One region of the Arthrobacter sp. TE12232 genome, then DNA from elsewhere that is predicted to be linked to it. Evidence: riboswitches for the same ligand, from Rfam matches in the RefSeq annotation. Region 1 holds a riboswitch; each other region holds the start of a gene.
The links. A riboswitch is a leader RNA that binds a small molecule or an ion and turns the genes downstream of it on or off. The one in region 1 is predicted to bind thiamine pyrophosphate.
Positions count from the first base shown of each region.

Region 2: linked by a shared signal. The riboswitch ahead of ACVWZ7_RS12655 (ECF transporter S component) and the one ahead of ACVWZ7_RS19265 (bifunctional hydroxymethylpyrimidine kinase/phosphomethylpyrimidine kinase) in region 1 are both predicted to bind thiamine pyrophosphate.
Region 3: linked by a shared signal. The riboswitch ahead of thiO (glycine oxidase ThiO) and the one ahead of ACVWZ7_RS19265 (bifunctional hydroxymethylpyrimidine kinase/phosphomethylpyrimidine kinase) in region 1 are both predicted to bind thiamine pyrophosphate.

Region 1 is NZ_JBSSFK010000001.1:4,296,259-4,302,486, reverse strand. Features, by position in the region: gene rplU (50S ribosomal protein L21) at 30-338, opposite strand; gene ACVWZ7_RS19265 (bifunctional hydroxymethylpyrimidine kinase/phosphomethylpyrimidine kinase) at 695-2,332, opposite strand; TPP riboswitch at 2,315-2,412, opposite strand; gene ACVWZ7_RS19260 (Rne/Rng family ribonuclease) at 2,558-5,722, opposite strand; gene ACVWZ7_RS19255 (vitamin K epoxide reductase family protein) at 6,196-6,228, shown strand, end outside.
Region 2 is NZ_JBSSFK010000001.1:2,849,272-2,855,499, reverse strand. Features, by position in the region: gene ACVWZ7_RS12665 (energy-coupling factor transporter transmembrane component T family protein) at 1-254, opposite strand, end outside; gene ACVWZ7_RS12660 (ABC transporter ATP-binding protein) at 251-1,873, opposite strand; gene ACVWZ7_RS12655 (ECF transporter S component) at 1,929-2,576, opposite strand; TPP riboswitch at 2,643-2,786, opposite strand; gene ACVWZ7_RS12650 (heme-degrading domain-containing protein) at 2,973-3,518, shown strand; gene ACVWZ7_RS12645 (DUF4386 family protein) at 3,515-4,273, opposite strand; gene ACVWZ7_RS12640 (DUF4235 domain-containing protein) at 4,392-4,652, shown strand; gene ACVWZ7_RS12635 (ion transporter) at 4,676-5,446, opposite strand; gene mnhG (monovalent cation/H(+) antiporter subunit G) at 5,507-5,902, opposite strand; gene ACVWZ7_RS12625 (monovalent cation/H+ antiporter complex subunit F) at 5,892-6,170, opposite strand; gene ACVWZ7_RS12620 (Na+/H+ antiporter subunit E) at 6,167-6,228, opposite strand, start outside.
Region 3 is NZ_JBSSFK010000001.1:3,796,394-3,802,621, reverse strand. Features, by position in the region: gene ACVWZ7_RS17050 (DUF222 domain-containing protein) at 1-200, shown strand, start outside; gene ACVWZ7_RS17045 (thiazole synthase) at 490-1,314, opposite strand; gene thiS (sulfur carrier protein ThiS) at 1,320-1,556, opposite strand; gene thiO (glycine oxidase ThiO) at 1,553-2,914, opposite strand; TPP riboswitch at 2,908-3,028, opposite strand; gene thiE (thiamine phosphate synthase) at 3,055-3,762, shown strand; gene ACVWZ7_RS17025 (ferritin-like fold-containing protein) at 3,799-4,470, opposite strand; gene ACVWZ7_RS17020 (RNB domain-containing ribonuclease) at 4,512-6,008, shown strand.

The DNA of each region.
Region 1 (6,228 bases):
TCTGCTGGAACCTGAACAGTAACGAAGAGTTACTTGATACCGGTGATCTTGACCTTGGTCAATTCCTGACGGTGGCCCTGGCGCTTCTTGTAACCGGTCTTGTTCTTGAACTTCTGGATGACGATCTTCGGACCACGAAGGTCTTCGAGGATCTCAGCCGTAACCGTTACCTTGGCCAGGTCCGCAGCAGCAGACGTGACCTTGTCACCGTCCACCAGGAGCAGTGCGGGCAACTCAAAGGTGCTGCCGGCTCCACCGGGGACGCGGTTCAGGGTAACGAAGTCTCCAACGGAAACCTTCTCTTGGCGGCCGCCTGCGCGGACAATCGCGTACACCACTGGGGAACTCACTTCTCTCGACGTTTATTACTAGATTTGCGTGCGGAACCTGGGGCCAAATTGTTTGGACCGGCTCACGCTGTGCCTCAACGCCGGTGGATTCCCCGGGGGAACCCATGAGCTACCCCCGGAACAAATCCACGAGGAATTCCATGTGGATAGTTCTCAGGGTCATAACCCAAGTGTTGGCGTAAGCACCGAAGATCTAGAATACGCTAATTTTGCCTTCGGCCGCAAATGAGGCTGGTTCCGGCGGGTAGTCCGTGATAGGCGCCACTACGTTTTTACGCAGTGTTGCCGCAACGACTTCCGGAACCGTGCCCCACCATCCTAGCGGGTGTGCGGGGCGGGTTGGGTCAGGCGTGCAGTCTCGGCGCGTCGAAGAAGTGCACTTCGTAGCGTGAGGACTGCCGGAAGGCCAAGGCCATGGCCTCCCGCTCGCCGGCGGAGGCCTGCCGGGCCGCCGCGTCGGTGTACGCAATCGCCTGCCGGGTCGCGGCGGCAAAGTCCTCATCGGCGTACGTCCGCAGCCAGTCGGCGTAAGGGTGCGCCGCGGGGGCGCCGCCGGCCAGGAATTCCCGGTGCAGGGTGGCCCCGACTTCGGCGTAGAGCCAGAAGCACGGCAGGGCTGCCGCCACGAGCACGCCGTAGCTGCCCGAGACGGAGGCGGCCAGCAGGTGGTCCACGTAGGACTTCGTGACCGGGCCCAGGCCGGCCGCCGCGGGGCGGGTGCTGAGCCAGGAGCGGTGGAGCTCGGACTCGACCTCAAGGCAGGTCTGCGCCGAGCGGGCCCAGAACAGTTGTTCGGCCTCGGTGGGGGCGACGGCGGCGGCGCGGGCCAGGACCCGGGAGTAGCCGTTGAGGTAAATGGCGTCCTGGGCCAGGTAGTAGGCGAACTCGTGCTCGGGCAGGGTGCCGTCGGCGAGTCCGCGGATGAAGTCCAGGGCATAGATGGCGTCGAGATCGGCCGCGGCGCCATCGCGCAGGGCCGCGGCGAACTCGCCCTCCGCGGGGGTCTCCGCCGGCCCCTGGCTGTGCTGGCTGTGCTGAGAGCTCGTGCGGTCCTGCACGTGATGGAAGTGATGGACCGGGCCGTTGCCGGTGCCGACGTCCAGGGCCGAGGCTTCGCGGAGCGCACCCAGCAGCCACGGCTTGACCTCCCGCAGTGCGGCTTCCCAGTTCCCCACCCGCGCCTGCACCGTGGCCATGGCCGAGGACAGGGAGCAGCCGGTGCCGTGGCTGTTGCGGGTGGCGATCCGCTCCCCCGGCACCACCACGGTCTCCTGCCCCAGCAGCCCTACGGTGTTGACCAGCGCATCCGGGCAGCCGTCCCCGGCAATATCCCCGGCACCATCCCCGCCGGGGAGGTGTCCGCCCTTGACCAGGACGGTGGTGCCGCTCAGGGCGGCCAGGCGCTTGCCCTGCTCCAGGGCTTCCGCCCAGTCTGCCGCGACGGGTTCCTTAAGCAGGATGGCCAGCTCGGCAAGATTCGGCGTGATGAGGTCCGCCAGCGGCAGGAGGGCTTGCAGTGCGGCCTCGGCGGATTCCTTCAGGAGCCGGTCGCCGCTGGTGGCCACCATTACCGGGTCCAGGACCACGACGGCGGGTCGCACCTTTTCCAGCCAGGTGCGGACGGCGTCGATTACCGCGGCGTCACCCAGCATGCCGATTTTCAAGGCGTCGATGCCGATGTCGTCGCTGATGGCGTCCAGCTGCGCCGTGAGGAACTCTGCCGGAGGAACGTGGACGGCGCGCACGCCCCGGGTGTTTTGCGCCGTCAGGGCCGTGATGGCGGCCATGCCGTAGCCGCCGTTCGCAGCGATGCTCTTCAAGTCCGCTTGGATTCCTGCGCCGCCGGATGGGTCCGAGCCGGCGATGGCCAGCACCCGGGGAATGCGCAGCGGCGCAGACGGCGCGGAGGGCAGAAAATTGGGAGGTAGAAAAGCGTCGGGCAGAAATTCAGACGGATTCACTGTTGCGGACAAGTCAGACATCCCTTCGCCGGTGCTAACCGGACAGGTTCAACGGGTCTGGATCTCAGCCGGCCCGATGCGCGGCACCCCGTGTCAGTGGTCAAGCCTAGCCGCTGTCCCGGCGCTGCCCTGTTAACGGCGAAGCGGGCCCGGGCCGGAGCGGACGTATTGTTACGCCCGCTCCGGCCCGAACCCGCAATTTACACTTCAGCCGGATCAGTGGCGGAAGGGGTCAGCCGTAAAGGACTACAGCTCCGATGCCGGCACGCCGACTCCGAGGATGATCGGCTCGTTGCCGGCCGGGATGGCCGGCCTTGCCGCCGCGGGTGCCTTGGCCTCGTGAACCGAGCCGGCGGCGGCTGGCCGTGTTGCCTCGCGGTGCTCCACGGAGGTCTCGTTGGCTGCACCCTGGGCGCGGCTGGCGCTCCGGTTGCGGCGGCCGCGGCGGCCACGCGTCGTCGTGGTCTCCGCTGTCCGTGCAGCCGGTGCCTCGACGCGCGCAGGCTCGGGTGCCGTGGCTTGAGTCTCGTGCTGGGCCTGGGTGGCCGCCTGCCTGTTGGCCTGCGCCTCAGCCTCGCCCAGGTTGGCGAAGGCCTCGGTCAGCAGGTCCAGGGTCAGGGACGGCTCCGGCGTGCCCTCGGCGTGCTCGACGAACGGCAGGGCCACCTGCTCACCGCCGAACGTCAGCACAGCCGCCGGACGGCCTGCTGCCTCTTCCGTGGCGGCAAGCTTCGTGACGGCGTCGACGGCGGCCTGGCGGGCCCCGGCGTCGCTGGCAGCGGCCGCTTCACCGTCGTGCAGGTGCGCGGCGTGGGCCGCGGCGGCGACCTTTGCCAGCGCGGCACGGGTGGCTTCAGCCTTGGCGTGGCTTTCGGCCTCGGTGGGCTCGGCGTGGACGGCGGCCGGTGCGGACGGTGCGGACTCCGGGCCCTGGCCCCGGCCGCGGCGACGGCTCTTGCGTTCGGTGCGGGCGGCAGGCTGGGCCTCGGCGCGCGGGACGTAGTGCTCGGCAGCGACCGTGTTGGCCCTGCGGTGCTCGACGGGTTCGTCGTGGGTGACGATGCCGCGGCCCGCGCAGGCTTCACACTGTTCGCCGAAGACTTCCAGCAGCCCGGTGCCCATCCGCTTGCGGGTCATCTGCACGAGGCCCAGCGAGGTCACCTCCGCCACCTGGTGTTTGGTGCGGTCCCGGCCCAGGCACTCCACCATGCGGCGCAGCACAAGGTCGCGGTTGGATTCGAGCACCATGTCGATGAAGTCGATCACGATGATGCCGCCGATGTCGCGCAGCCGCAGCTGCCGGACGACTTCCTCGGCCGCTTCCAGGTTGTTCTTGGTGACGGTTTCTTCGAGGTTGCCGCCGGAGCCGGTGAACTTGCCGGTGTTGACGTCCACCACGGTCATGGCCTCGGTGCGGTCGATCACGAGGGACCCGCCGGAGGGCAGGAAGACCTTCCGGTCCAGGGCCTTGTGGATCTGCTCGTCGATGCGCCAGGCCGCGAAGATGTCCGTGTCCTTGGTCCACTTCTCGAGCCGGCCCACGAGGTCAGGCGCCACGTAGGTCACGTAGGCCTCGATGGTGTCCCAGGCTTCCTCGCCGGAGACGATCAGCTTGGAGAAGTCCTCGTTGAAGACGTCGCGGACCACCTTGATGGTGAGGTCGGGTTCGCCGTAGAGCAGCTCGGGGGCGAGGATCTTCGTGGAGGTCGACTGGCTCTCGATGCCTTCCCACTGCGCGCGGAGCCGGTTGATGTCGTGCGTCAGCTCTTCCTCCGACGCCCCTTCGGCCGCGGTGCGGACAATGACGCCCGCGTCCTCGGGCAGGCGGTCCTTGAGGATCCGCTTGAGGCGGTTGCGTTCGACGTCGGGCAGCTTGCGGGAGATGCCGGTCATGGAACCGCCGGGCACGTACACGAGGTAGCGGCCGGGCAGCGAGATCTGGCTGGTGAGCCGGGCACCCTTGTGGCCGACCGGGTCCTTGGTGACCTGGACCAGGACGGAGTCGCCGGACTTGAGCGCGTTTTCGATCCGGCGCTGCTTGCCTTCGAGGTTCACTGCATCCCAGTTCACTTCGCCGGCGTACAGGACGGCGTTGCGGCCGCGTCCGATGTCCACGAAGGCAGCTTCCATGGAGGGCAGCACGTTCTGGACCTTGCCCAGGTAGACGTTGCCGATCAGGGAGTCCTGCTGGGTCTTGGAGACGAAGTGCTCGGCCAGGACGCCGTCTTCCAGGACGGCGATCTGGATTCTGTCGTCGCGCTGGCGGACGATCATCTGCCGGTCCACGGATTCACGGCGGGCCAGGAACTCGGCTTCGGTGATCACGGTGCGGCGGCGGCCGGTGTCGCGGGATTCGCGGCGGCGCTGCTTCTTGGCCTCGAGGCGGGTGGAACCCTTGACCGAGGTGACGCGGTTGTTGACCGGGGCTTCGCTGATGGCCCGCGGCGCGCGCACGCGGGTCACGGTGTTGGGCGGATCGTCGTCTCCCCCGCCGGTCAGTTCCAGGTCCTGGTCACCGCGACGGCGGCGGCGCCGGCGGCGCGAGGTCACGCCGTCCTCGAGCGTCCCCTCCTGGCCCTCCTCGCCCTCTTCCTCGGTGCCTTCAACGTCGATCTCGGACTCGGCGGAGGTGCGGGTGCGTCCGCGGCGGCCGCGGCTACGGCGACGACGGCGGCTGCCGGCGTCCTCGTCCTCGTCGCCTTCTTCTTCCTCGGGCTCCGCTGCTGCAGCCGCCGGGGCCGGACGCACCACGGTGCTGAGGTCCGGGGCCTGGAAGATCACGGAGGTGAGGGCACCCGGTTCCAGGAAGAGCGATGCGGCAGGGCTTTCAGCCGGCTGCTCGTCTGCCGTGACGGGCTGTGCAGCCTGTGCCTGTGTTTCGGCGGGTGCGGCGGCCGCTTCTTCGGTTGCTTCTTCGGTTTCTTCTTCCGCCGCAGCTACTGCGTGGACCTCGTCGACCTTCGGAGCGGCCTTGGCGCGGCTGGCGCGGCGCCGGACCGGCTTTTCCGCAACGGCGGACTCTGTTGATTGTGCTGTTTCGGCGGGAGCTTCCGCGGCGGCGGCGTTGGCTTCGGGTTCGTCGGCGAAGGCCGGCAGGGGCTCCGGTGCGGCAACCGGCTTGCGGGCACGGGTGCGCCGTGCGGGGGCTTTTGCCTTGGGTTCGGGGGCTGCGGCCCGTTCGGCGGCGGCGAGCGGCTCATCCGAGGCGGTTGCTGCGGCCAGGGCCGCGGCTTCGGCCACAGCTTCGGCGGCCGCCGCGGGGTCGACCTTCGCGACGGGTGCCTTGCGGCGGGTCCGGACGGCCCTCTTCGGCGCTACCGGAGCCTCTGCTTCCGCATTTACGGCTGTTTCTTGCTTTTCCTCGGCAACAACTAGTTCTTCGTTACCGGCTACAACCTGATCATTATCCATATGTGGCGACACTCCTGCCCCTGATGCGCCGCCACATTCGGCGCCCGTTGGGGCAAATATGCGTCAACACCCGCAGGCATTGACAGAAGTCAATTGGATACCCTCAGGTTCGCACCGGCAGTGGGGTGCGGCAGCCCTGGAGGGCCGGCGAGATTGTTTTGGAACCCGTTGACCTACACGCCACAACCAGGTGCCGTCCAATGGCATTGCGGGACAGCTGGAATCAGAGGATCCGCAGCTCCCTGCTCATCATTGGCGGTCTTGAAACAAAATCGCCGGACCGGAATCCGGATGTGGATCGGGTTCCAGCCACGATCATTGTCTCACAAGAGCCGTCAAAGCTGGCGTAGGCAAGGCCGGAAGTGCCCCGGCTGCGGGCCGCGACGGGACAGACAGAGGCGTTTCCCGGCGCCGTCCAGCCCGCGGCGTTACAATCGGGGCCAGAAGCACCCGATCAAAAGGACTCATATTCCATGCCCAGCATCTCCAGCACTGCCGGTGACGCG
Region 2 (6,228 bases), 1.4 Mb from region 1:
GCCAGGATGGCGGTGCTCCAGCCGCCGAGCGCCGCCGCGAGGATCAGCGGCCAGCCGCGCTGCCACAGCAGGGCAACGGTCAGCCCGGCCAGCGGCAGAAGCATCAGTTCGAAGGCCAGCGCCACCGAGGCAGAGACCCAGTCGATGGACAGAGCCAGCACCAGGGTGACCATGGTGACCGCCGTGAACTTCGCGAGCGGGTTGGCGCGGGTCAGCAGCGCATGGTTGCCGCGGACGCTCAGTTCGTCCCTCATGATGCGGCCGCCTCCGGCAGCTCCCGGTCCGGGCCGGCGGCGTTGACGGCCCCCGACCCGGCGGTGTCCCGGCCGTGGAGGCGCAGTTCGGTGCCGCCAAGGACAGCGCTGAATTCGGCGTCGTGCGTCACGGAGACCACGGCGGTGCCGGCGTCGAGAAGTTCAGAGAGGAACGAGGCAAGCTCGGCCCAGGTGTTGGCGTCCTGGCCGAACGTGGGCTCGTCCAGGACCAGTACCTGCGGGTGCGCAGCCAGCACGGTGGCCACCGAGAGGCGCCGTTTCTCGCCGCCCGAGAGCGTGTAGGGGTTGGCGTCCACGAGCTCCGTCAGCCGCAGCCGCTCCAGGAGCTCGTCCACACGGTCCTCGCCGTAGCCGAGGTGGCGGGGCCCGAACATAAGTTCGTCGTGGACCCTGCCGGTGACAAACTGGTGCTCGGGTTCCTGGAACACGGTCCCGATCCTGGCGATCAGCTGCTGGGCTTTCCACCGGTACGGGTCGGTCCCGGCGCCATCACCTACGCGACCGATGGCGCAACCACTGAGTTCCGTCGTGGCGGAGACCGTCCCCGCCACGGGGCGCAGGAGGCCGGCGAGCGTCAGTGCCAGGGTCGACTTGCCCGAACCGTTCTGCCCGGTGATGGTCAAGGCCTCTCCGGCACGGACCCGGGCCATGACCCCGGATTGCACGGGGCGCGGCGCAATCGTGCGGAAACCCTGGCGCAGTCCGGCCCGCCGCGGCCGCTCGCGGGAGACCGCGAGGGCGTCCGACGAGAGCAGGAGCTGCCCGGAGGCCGGGGCGGTCCGGGAACGTGTTGCGGGCACGTAGCCGGGCACCCAGACGCCCGCACCGATGAGCATGTCCCGCGCCTCGGCCAGGACCTGGTCCGGCGGCCCGTCAATCAGGACCGCGGAGTCCGTGGCGGACCCGGGCTGCAGCACCACGATCCGGTCCACGAGGTCCTTCCAGACCGCCACCCGGTGCTCCACCACCACCAGGGTGGCGCCGGTCTTGTCCAGGCAGCGGCCAACGGCGTCGCGGACTTCCAGGACGCCGGCGGGATCCAGGTTGGCGGTGGGCTCGTCGAGCAGCAGCAACCCCGGCCGCATCGCGAGGATCCCGGCGAGCGCCAGGCGCTGCTTTTGGCCGCCCGACAGCGCCGACGTCGGGTGGTCCAGCGGCAGCCTGCCCAGCCCGACGTCGTCGAGCGCCTCGCGGACCCGCGGCCAGATCTCCCCGGCCGGGACAGAGAGGTTTTCGGCGCCGAAGGCGACGTCGTCGCCGAGGCGCGAGAGCACCACCTGGGTTTCCGGGTCCTGCTGCACGAGCCCGGCGCGGCCGCGCTGTGCACGGGGCGCAGCGCCATCGATCAGCAGGCTGCCGGTCTCGTCGGATTCTTTGGCGTCGCCAGCCTCCCCCACCGCGCCGTCCCCGAGCACACCCGCCAGGGCGTGGAGCAGGGTTGATTTGCCGGCGCCGGACGGGCCCAGCAGGAGCACGCGCTCCCCCGGCCGGATGTCCAGGTCAAGTCCGCTGACCGCAGGCCGGAGCCTTCCGGCGTGCCGCCAGCCCCAGCCGCGGGCTGTGACGGCGGCCGGGCGTACGCCTGGTGAAGATGTCATGAGTCGCCTGTGCAATTCCAAGAGGGCCGTTCCGGAGTGGGTGCAGGAACGTGGTTCAGGAGAAGACAGGCTCCGTGGCGGCCTTGCGGGAGGCAAAGGAGCCCAGCACGCCGGTCTTGGCCAGGCCGCGGGTGGCGAGCCAGGACAGTCCGCCGGCAATCACGGCGCCGGAGATGGTGGTGAAGACGATGTAGGCGAGCTTGTCGCCGGCTTCGTAGGCAATGTTCCAGCCCCACGGCAGGAAGGAGTCGTTCAGGCCGCAGAAGAGGCCCGCGCCGGCTCCGGCCAGGAGGGACACCGGGAGGTTGAACTTCTTGTAGAGGAAGGCCGCGAACACCAGTTCCGCGCCGAGGCCCTGCAGGACTCCGGAGATCAGGACCGTGGTGCCGTACTGCGAGCCCATGATCAGCTCGCCCGTGGCCGCCACCGTCTCGCAGAAGAGGGCTGCCCCGGGCTTGCGGATGATGAGCATGCCGAGCACTGCCGGGATCATCCATCCGCCGGCGTAGAGTCCGCTGAGCGGCGGGTAGATCGTGTTGACCGGGGTGGAAATCAGGTTCGCGCCCTGATCCCAGGCCCAGAAGATGACGCCCCCGGCGACGGCGATCAAGGCGGCAACCACAATGTCCACCACACGCCAGTTGTAGGTGCGCCGGGCCGATGAACGGCTGCTGGAACCATGCTGTGCTGAAATATCTGTCATGTCGTCCTCCTGAGGAACAGGAGGGGAGGGTGCTCCGGCCGGCCTCGGCTTCCGCCGCCCTCCGCGCACCCTGAGAACTCGACTCCCTTGCGCCGGTACTAACCGGATCAGGTTCGAGGGTCTGCGGCTGTCCGCACTCTCAGCGCCCACCACTGGTTTCCCCGGACTCTTCCGGCGATGCCCGACGGCGGCGCTCCCCTGTCGTAATTATTTCGCCCTTGTGGGCTGGCTCAGTTTACACCCGAACGGCCCGGGTTATCAGTGGAGTGCTGTCACAATCCGCGGCCTGCCCCAGGCGCACCCCGCGGCCGGGAAGAGCCGCTTGGTAGAGTCGACGTGTCGGCCCCCGGACCCGCGAGCGGGCGGCCTTGTCGCCCACCGGAAAGCTGGACCATTTTGACGCACACACCGGCCACGCCAGATCCCTCCGCCGAGTACGACCCGGACTCGAGCGAGCCGCAACCGCACGGTTCCCTGGCGGCGCTCATTGGCCGCGTGCTGGCCGAAATGGATGCGCTCCAGTTCGCATCGTTCAGCAAGGACGATGCCCTGGACCTCGGGCTGCTCCTGGTCGAACTGGGCAGGCAACGCTCGCTGCCCATCGCCGTCGACATCACCAAGGGCGAGCAGGTGCTCTTCCACGCGGCGCTGGACGGCGCCACTCCGGACAACGAACGCTGGATCAACGCCAAGAAGCGCACGGCCCAGCGCTACGAGGTCCCGTCCCTGCTGGTGGGCCTCCGGGCCCGCGCTGCCGGCGGAAGGATCGAGGACAACGCCTGGTTCGATCAGATGGAGTTCGCCGCCCACGGCGGAGCGTTCCCCATCTACGTGCGCGGCACCGGTGCCGTAGCCGTCGTGACTGTCTCCGGGCTGCCGCAGAAGGCAGACCACGACCTCGTGGTCGAGGCTTTACGGACGGTCCTCACGCCGGGAGCTTAGGCGGCGGCGCCGTCCGCGCGCGGCGTCCTCCGGGACAGCCGGATCAGCGCAATCCCCACCGCCGTGAACCAGGCCCACATCAGGATGCCGTACACCAGGTAGACCTCCGGAACGGCGAACCGGAGTACCTCCGCCACCACGCCAACCGCGCCCGCGGCCACGCCGAGCCAGGCCACCGCACGGGGCAGCACGCCCTTGAGCATGGTCAGCGACATCAGCAGGATGCCGAGCGCGGACAGGACGCCGACGGCGGCAGGCGTGTTGTTCTCGGCGATCAGCGCCTCCGCCGCGGCGGCATAGCGGAGCCGGGCATCGGCCCCGGCGGTGCCGATCGCGTTCGCGTAGCTGTCACTGAGATTGACCAGGATCATCGATCCGCGGCTCGTGACCGGAACGGCCAGGAACAGCGCCCACGGCAGGGCGCCGATCACCGTGGCCATGAGGGCCAGGCTCTTGTTCAGCGGGGCGAGTGCCACGAAGAGGGTCACGAATACCAGAACCGGAAGAATGTTGGGCACGGTCCACAGGAGTTGTTCGGCGACGTAGACCGCCGTGTGCCCGGCGATGAACTCGAGGGTTTCGGCACCGCCGTGGATCGGTGGCGGGGCAATGGCGTCCAGAACCACTGCCACGATCAACAACGCCACGAACGCGACGGCGGAGATTCCGGCCCAGAAGTAGAGTTGCCGCCAGCTCTGACTGTCCGCCGCGGCGCCCCGGGCATGGCCGAGCGGGCGGGTCCGGGGCTGTTCCATGCTCAAAAGTACGTCCGGCGGGCGAGGCAATACAGGGGCGTTGGCCCTGTCTGGATGCCCGGGCAAGGAACGCTAGGCTAGGGGCAGCCCTGTTTCCTCCCTTAAGGAGTTACGAAGAATGAACCTCTTCATCAAGCTGCTCGGCACCGGCGTCAGCCTCCTGGCCGGTTACGCCGGCGCCAAGCTCGTTGACACCGTCTGGGAGAAGTCCACGGGCAGCAAGCCGCCCACGGACAACGACGACGTCCCCACCACGCTGCACCACGCATTGGCGTTCGCGCTGATCTCGGCCGCGGTCAGCACCGTCATCCAGGTGCTCGCCAACCGCGGCACCCAGCGCGCGATCACCCGCTTCGCCAAGACCCAGGACGTCGTCTAACGAGGGCATTTCAAGGACGTTGACTAGCTTGGCTCGACGAGCAGCTTCCTGATCTCGGTGAGCTTGGCTTCGGACTCTTCGAGGCGCAGGCGGAGTCCTTCGACCGTACCCGTGTCGGCCGCATCGACTAGCGGCGCGGGTTCCTTCTTCTTGGGCGACAGGAAGAAGTTGGCAAGGTAACCGGTGAACGTACCGAAGATGCCGACACCGATGACAATGATGCCTGCCCCGATAATACGGCCCGCATCCGTGACCGGATATTGGTCTCCGTATCCGACTGTCGAGATCGTGACGATCGTGTACCAGAGGGCGTCCGAAGCGGTCCTGATATTGGCCCCCGGGGCGCCCTGCTCGACGCGGAGCACCGAGAGGCTTCCGAATTCCAGCACCAATATGCCCATGAGCAGCAGTATGTACAGGGAACTGCCGGCCCGATCTTTGCTCAGCGCGCGGCCGATCGTGCGGATGCCGACATCGCGGAGCAGGCGGTACACCCGGATCAGCCGGAAGATGCGCAGGATCTTGAATTGCGCCACAGGCACGCTCGCCAAGAGGTCGGCCCAGCCGAAGTGCTTGAAGAAATAGGCGCCCGCCGATGGCGCGGTGAAGATCCGGTAAAGGAAGTCGGCGACGAAGATCGCGCTGAAAACGGAGTTCATCACGGTGAGTACGGTGTCGAGCGACTTCTCCTGCACGGCATACAAGAGCAAGAGATTCACGATCGACAGGATCGAAAGGATACCGATGAAGATCTCGTATCCGATGCTCTTCAGTTCACTGCGTTCCTTGGTCATGTGAGGATTCTGGCACGCAAGCAGCCGCGCGGCCGCCACTATTTTCGTATCGGTCCACCCTCAACGGTCGGCGTCGTCGTCCGTTCCATGGCGGGCAGCCGCCTGCCGGGCGGCCTTCTGAACGACGGCCTCAAGTTCGTCGGCGCTCAGCAGTTCCGGGTGAAGGTGCTTGGTGCGGTAGCCGGCCCGCCCCACCATGTGGGCTGAAACTGGGACGGTCAGCAGTTGGAAGAGCCACGCCACCACCAGGACGGGCCACACCCACCAGGTGCGCATCTGCAGGCCAAGGGCGGCCAGGAGCAGGAAGAGCCCCAGGACCTGCGGTTTGGTGGCGGCGTGCATCCTGCTCATGAGGTCCGGGAACCGCAGCAGTCCGACGGCCGCGCCGAGGGACATCAGGGCGCCGACCACCATAAACACGGCAGAGACGGCGTCGATCACTGTTTCAGGATTCACGGACGTTCTCCCTCCGGTCGGCCACGAACCTGGCCACGGTGACCGAGCCGACGAACCCGATGAGGGAAATAGCCACCAGCAGCATCAGGTTGTTCAGGTGCCGGTTAGCGGCCATGTCGATGCACAGGGCCGCACCGAAGATGGCCAGGAGCACGTCGGCGGCCAGCACCCGGTCCAGCAGCGACGGGCCCCGCGCGATCCGGATGATCGCCCCCGCGGCGGCCAGGGAAAGTACGACGGCTGTCACCGTCAGGACGATCTGCATCATGCGGCGGCCTCCTGGGCAAGTGCGGACAGTTCCTCTTTGGTCCCCATGATCCTGATCA
Region 3 (6,228 bases), 500 kb from region 1:
CCCACCACATCACCTACTGGTCCCGCGGCGGGTCCACAAGCACGGACAACGGCACCCTCCTGTGCTCCCACCACCACCATCTGATCCACAAGGAACAATGGACCATCCAGATGCGCAGCGGCATCCCCTGGTTCATCCCGCCACCCCATGTCGACCCCCGCCAAAAACCCCGACGCAACAAATACTTCCGCCCCGACTAGTAGTCGTTCTCTCATAGGTCGGTGTTCGCTGTTTGTCCCTGCGCGTTCCTGGCAACGGGGGCAGTATCCCGGCAGTTCGACGCAGACTCATCGGAGTTCCTCGCGGACGCCGTAGGGGCTATGGCTTCCCTCGCCGGCCACGGGCCTGCAAGGCGCATATCGGCGATGACAGGCGCCGATGGGCGATGCAAGGCTCCGCCTGGTGATGAGGATCTGTGATGAAGCGGTCCTGCTGGCGGAACCAGGTCAGACCTGCCAGCCTCACCGGCCTTTCAGAGGAACGCAGACGTTACAGGAACTCGGCCCGGCCTTCCATCGCCGAGGACGCCAGCGCGTGTTCGCGCCGCGGGATCCTGCCGGCCGCTTTCGCCAGCCTGCCGGCGATGACGGCGTGTTTGAAGGCCTCCCCCATGAGCGCGGGATTCTGGGCACGGGTCACGGCCGTGGCCAGCAGCACGGCGTCGCAGCCAAGTTCCATCGCCAGGGCCGCGTCCGAGGCCGTGCCGATTCCGGCATCGAGCACCACGGGCACGGACGCCCGCGAGACGATCAGCTCGATGTTGTGCGGGTTCAGGATGCCCAGGCCGGTCCCGATCGGGGCACCCAGCGGCATCACCGCCGTCGCCCCGAGGTTTTCGAGCCGCAGGGCCAGCACGGGGTCATCGTTGGTGTACGCGAAGACCTTGAAGCCGCGGGCCACCAGCTGCTCAGTTGCGTCCACGAGCTCGACCGCGTCCGGCAGCAGGGTGTGCTCGTCGGCAATGACTTCGAGCTTGACCCAGTCCGTCTCCAGGGCCTCGCGGGCCAGTTCGGCGGTGAGTACGGCGTCCTTGGCGGTGAAGCAACCGGCTGTGTTCGGCAGCACTCGGATGTTGTGGTCCACGAGCAGCTGGAACAGCGATCCCGTTTCCGCCGGTGAATAGCGGCGCATCGCCACGGTGGTCAATTCCGTCCCGGAAGCCAAAAGCGCCGCGCCCAGCCCGTCCAGGCTCGGCGCACCGCCGGTGCCCATGATAAGCCGGGATCCGAGCGTCACGCCGTCCACCACGAACGGATCGGCGAGGGCCCCGGCAGCCGGCCGGGCCGGCGATCCTGCAAGAGTCGTTTCGTTCATGCTGGTCATCCTCCCTGGACTGCCGTAACAAGTTCGACGTCGTCGCCGTCGGCGAGCGCGGTGGCGTGCCACTGGCTGCGGGGCACCACTTCAGCGTTGCGGGCCACCGCGACACCGAGCTTCTGCCCGTCGGCAGCCCGGCCGTCGGGGCCGATGCTCCGGCCCGTGAGCTGGCTGACGAGTGTGCTGACGGAGGCGCCGTCGGCGACGCTCTGCTCCGTTCCGTTCAGTCTGATGTTCATGCTGCTTCCTTGTTGGGGCTGTCCCCGGACGCATCCGGGGTGCGGGAGAAACGGTCGGGGCGGAACCCGGCCCAGCGCGGGTCCGGCATACCGTCCATGAGCTGACGACAGACGACGGCGGCTGCCGGGGTCAGCAGGACGCCGTGCCGGAAGAATCCCGTGGCGATGATGAGGCCCGGGACGTCCCCGCCTTCCGGGCGCGAGACGCGCCCCAGCATCGGGGCGTTGTCCGGTGTGCCGGGGCGGGCGCGCGCCGTGGCTTCGAGTAGTTCCAGCTCGGCTACAGCGGGCACCAGCTGCTGAGCGTCTCGGAGCAGCTGGTAGACGCCGCCGGCGGAAACAGCGTGCGGATCCGACGGGCCGTCTTCGCGTTGGGTGGCGCCGATCACCACAGTGCCGTCCTGCCGCGGGACGATATACACCGGCACCCCGCGCACCATGCCACGCACGGTGGCCGTAAGCAGTGGTTGCAGGTGCGCGGGCACGCGGAGCCGAAGGATGTCGCCGTAGACCGGCCGCAGCGGGAGTTTCAGTCCAGCGGGCAGCCCGTCAAGGTCGGGGGCGCCGAGCCCGTTGGCGACCACGGTTTCCGCGGCCCGCACGGAACCGCCGCCCGCGAGCCGGACACCGGCGACGCGTCCGTCCTCCCACAGCAGCCCCGCCGCGCGCCGACGGACGAATCTGCAGCGGCCCTCCGCGTCGAGCAGCCTGGTGAGCCGGGCAATCAGCATGCGGGGGTCCACCTGGTGGTCGGCCGGGATATCGAATGCGCACGAGATACCGGGGCTGAGCAAAGGTTCCCGGCTGCGTGCCTCGCGCACGGTCAGGGGCTCCACGGTGAGGCCGGAGTCCTGCTGGACTTCCCTCAGGTCCGCGAGCGCGCGCCGGTCCGCCGCATCGGCACCGACGGCGAGGGTCGGCGTCGTCAGGTAGCCGGTACTGGACCCTGCCCGGGATCCCGGGCCGCTGGCGGCACTGGCATCGGCGTCGATCCCGGCACCGGCATCGATCCCGGCCACGAAGTCGGGCCACAGCCGGGAGGACTCGAGCATCAGTTCCAGGAGCTGTTCTTCCTGATAGTGCAGTTCGCTGACGGGGGCCAGCATTCCGGCGGCGGCCCAGCTGGCCCCGCTGCCGGGCGCGTCATCGATCAACACCACGGACCGGCCCGCACGGCTGGCCTCGAACGCGATGCCGTGGCCGATCACCCCGCCGCCGATCACCGCAACGTCAACAGCGACGTCCTGTGCGGATGTGTCCTGTGCGGTGAGGTCCTCTGCGGAACCCGGGCCCGTGTCACAAACCCGGTAGGCGGCGTCATCTGCGGCTTCGGCTTCACGGCTGGTTCTTGTGCCCATAAAAAATTCCTTCCCTACGCCGGTACTAGCCGGATCAGGTCAAGCGGTCGGCTCTGACGCCCTCTCAGCCGTGCAGCGATGACGTGGCCGCTGCGGGCTCCCGCGGTATGCGCCCAGTTTAGAGGAACTAGGCTGGTGTCATGAGCCAGGACTCCCTCCACACCACCGCCCGCCTCTACTTGTGCACCGACGCCCGGCAGGACCGCGGCGACTTCGAGGACTTTGTGGACGCCGCATTCGCCGGCGGGGTGGACATCATCCAGCTGCGCGACAAGTCGCTTGAGGCGGCCGAGGAACTGGAGCTCCTGGAGGTCCTGCACGCCGCAGCGCAGCGGCACGGACGGCTCTGGGCCGTCAATGACCGGGCGGACATCGCCTCTTTGTCCGGGGCTCCGGTGTTCCATATCGGGCAGAAGGATATTTCGCTCGACGCCGCCCGCGGCCTCCTCGGCAAGAAAACCATAGTCGGATTGTCCACCCACAGCCCGGAGCAGGTGGACGCCGCCATTGCGTCCTCCCCCGGCCGCAAGGGACTCGACTACTTCTGCGTGGGACCCGTGTGGGCCACTCCCACCAAGCCTGGACGCGCCGCCGTCGGCCTCGACCTGGTGCGTTACGCCGCCGAGGCGACCGGCCGGGCGGATGGGGAGGGAGCCGGCACGGTCGACGGCCGGGTCGAAAGCTTGTTGCCGTGGTTTGCGATCGGCGGCATCGACCTCGGCAATGTTGAGCAGGTAGTCGACGCCGGTGCCCGCCGGATCGTCGTGGTCCGGGCAATCACCGACGCCGATGATCCGGCCCACGCAGCCGGCGCACTGCTGGCGGCGCTGGATGCCGCCGATTCCTGAACAGGTTCCGTTCGGGTTTCCGCCCCGGCGGCGGAGCTACCCCGCCAGTCCCAGCGCGGCCATCCGGCGCGAGTGGTTTGTGGCGAGTTCGGCCGTCAGAGCCCTGACCAGTTCCCTGGCGCCGGCGTCGTCCAGGCCTGAGAGCCCGCCGAGGAAGGCGTGTTCGAGACTGACCCGCTGGGCTTGGGTCAGTGCCTCGCCCAGCAGGCGCCTGGCCCACAGCGCCAGGCGCGACGCCAGCCGGGGGTCATCGGCCAGGGCCGCCTTGAGCCGCTCCTGCAGCACGGCCGTGGCCTCCTCGGCGGACTGGATCTGCTCGATCAGTTCCCGGGTCGCGGTGTCGACGTGCCTGGCGACGGCACGGTAGAAGTCCGCGGAGACGGTGTCGATCACGTAGGCCTTCATGAGGGATTCGTACCAGTCCGCCGGGCGTGTGCGCTCATGGAAGTGGTCCACGGACGGCTGGAACGGCAGCATGGCGGCCTCCGTGTCCAGGCCCATGGCCTCGAGCCGGGCCCGGACGAGTTCGTAGTGCTGGAACTCGACTACCGCGATCCTGCCCAGCACCGCACGGTCATGCAGCGTGGGTGAATAGCGGGCGTCCGAGGACAGCCGTTCGAAGGCCGAAAGCTCCCCGTACGCCATGACTCCCAGCAGATCCGTGAGGAAGCTGTTGTAGCGGGCAGGATCGTCCGGGATTGGGCTCATAATCCAAGACTAATAGCGGAAATCGGGCTAACCTGATTTTCGTGTCCCATCATCGCCTGACCCCGAGTATCCACGAGCAGCAGAACCAGCTTGCCGGGGCTCTCAAGGCGTTGCGCACCACGCTGGAACTGCCCGGTCCGTTCCCCGAGGACGTGCTGCGCGACGCGCAGGCGGCGGTGGCCGAGCACAAGCTGCCGGACCTGGACTTCACCCATGTCGAGTTCGTGACGATCGATCCGGCGTCCTCCACCGACCTCGACCAGGCGCTGTATATCGAGCGCAACGGCGAGGGCTACAACGTGCTTTACGCCATCGCCGATGTCCCGTCCTTCGTCGCGCCGGGCGGGGCGCTCGACGCCGAGACCCGCCGCCGCGGCCAGACCTTCTACACCCCGGACGGGCGGATCCCGCTGCATCCGGAGGTCATCAGCGAGGCTGCCGGTAGCCTGCTCGCCGGGCAGCTGTGCGCGGCATTCGTCTGGGAGTTCGAACTCGACGCCGCGGCGGAGGTGACCTCGGTGCTGGTGCGCCGGGCCCAGGTCCGCAGCCGCGCGAAGCTCAGCTACAAGGGTGTCCAGGCCGAGCTCGACGCCGGCACCGCAACGCCCCTGCTGCAGCTGCTGAAGGAGGTGGGCACCAAGCGCGTGGAGCTGGAACGCCTCCGCGGCGGCGCGAGCCTGAACATGCCGGAACAGGAGATCCAACAACTGCCCGACGGCGGCTACCGGATCGTGGCGGCCCCGCCGCTTCCGGTGGAGGACTGGAACGCCCAGATTTCCCTCATGACCGGGATGGCGGCGGCCGGGCTGATGCTCCAGGGCAAGGTCGGCATCCTGCGCACCATGCCAGCCCCGGACGAGGCGTCGCTGCGGCACTTCCACCGCCAGACTCACGCTCTCGGCAAGCCCTGGGACGGCGAAACGCCCTACGGCGAGTACCTGCGGACCCTCGACCCCACGGATCCCCGCCAGCTGGCCATCGTGCACTCGGCCGGCATGCTCTTCCGCGGGGCCGGCTACACGCCCTTCGACGGCACAGTGCCGCAGGCCGCCGTGCAGTCCGCCATCGGCGCGGCCTACGCCCACTCCACCGCGCCGCTGCGGCGGCTGATCGACCGTTTCGTGCTGGTGATCTGCGAGGCCTTGAGCAACGGCACCGAGGTTCCGTCCTGGGCCCGGGAAGCCCTGCCGTCCCTCCCGGCCATCATGGCCACCTCGGACCAGCTGGCCGCACGACTGGAGCGGCTCGCACTGGACACCGTGGAAGCAGCGCTGCTCGTCAACCACGTCGGCCAGGAGTTCGACGCCGTCGTGATCTCCGGCTCCAGACCGGCAAAGAGCGCCAGCGGCAGCGGCACCAACGGGAACGGCGGCAAGTCCAACGGTAACGGGAACGGCCCGTCCGGAATCGTGCAGATCGCCGAGCCCGCGGTGACCGCAAGGTGCCCCGGCGAGCTCGAACCGGGCACCCAGGTCCGGGTCCGGGTGGTGTCCTCGGACATCGCCACACGCGAAATCCGGCTGGAGCTGGTCGGCTGACGGACCGCCGCCGGGCCCCCTCTGCGGCGCGATCGCGCCTCCAGTCGAGGATCCGGGTCTCGTACAGCTAGACTGGAGAGGTAGATATGGATGCCCGGTCGTTGATTTCCATGATTTTCGAATTCAACAAGCCCGCCCCTACGCGATCTTGAGATACACCCGCTGGTCCCCAGTGCCAGCATTTAGATAGCCCGCGATCGGCTTCCACTGGAATTGCTTG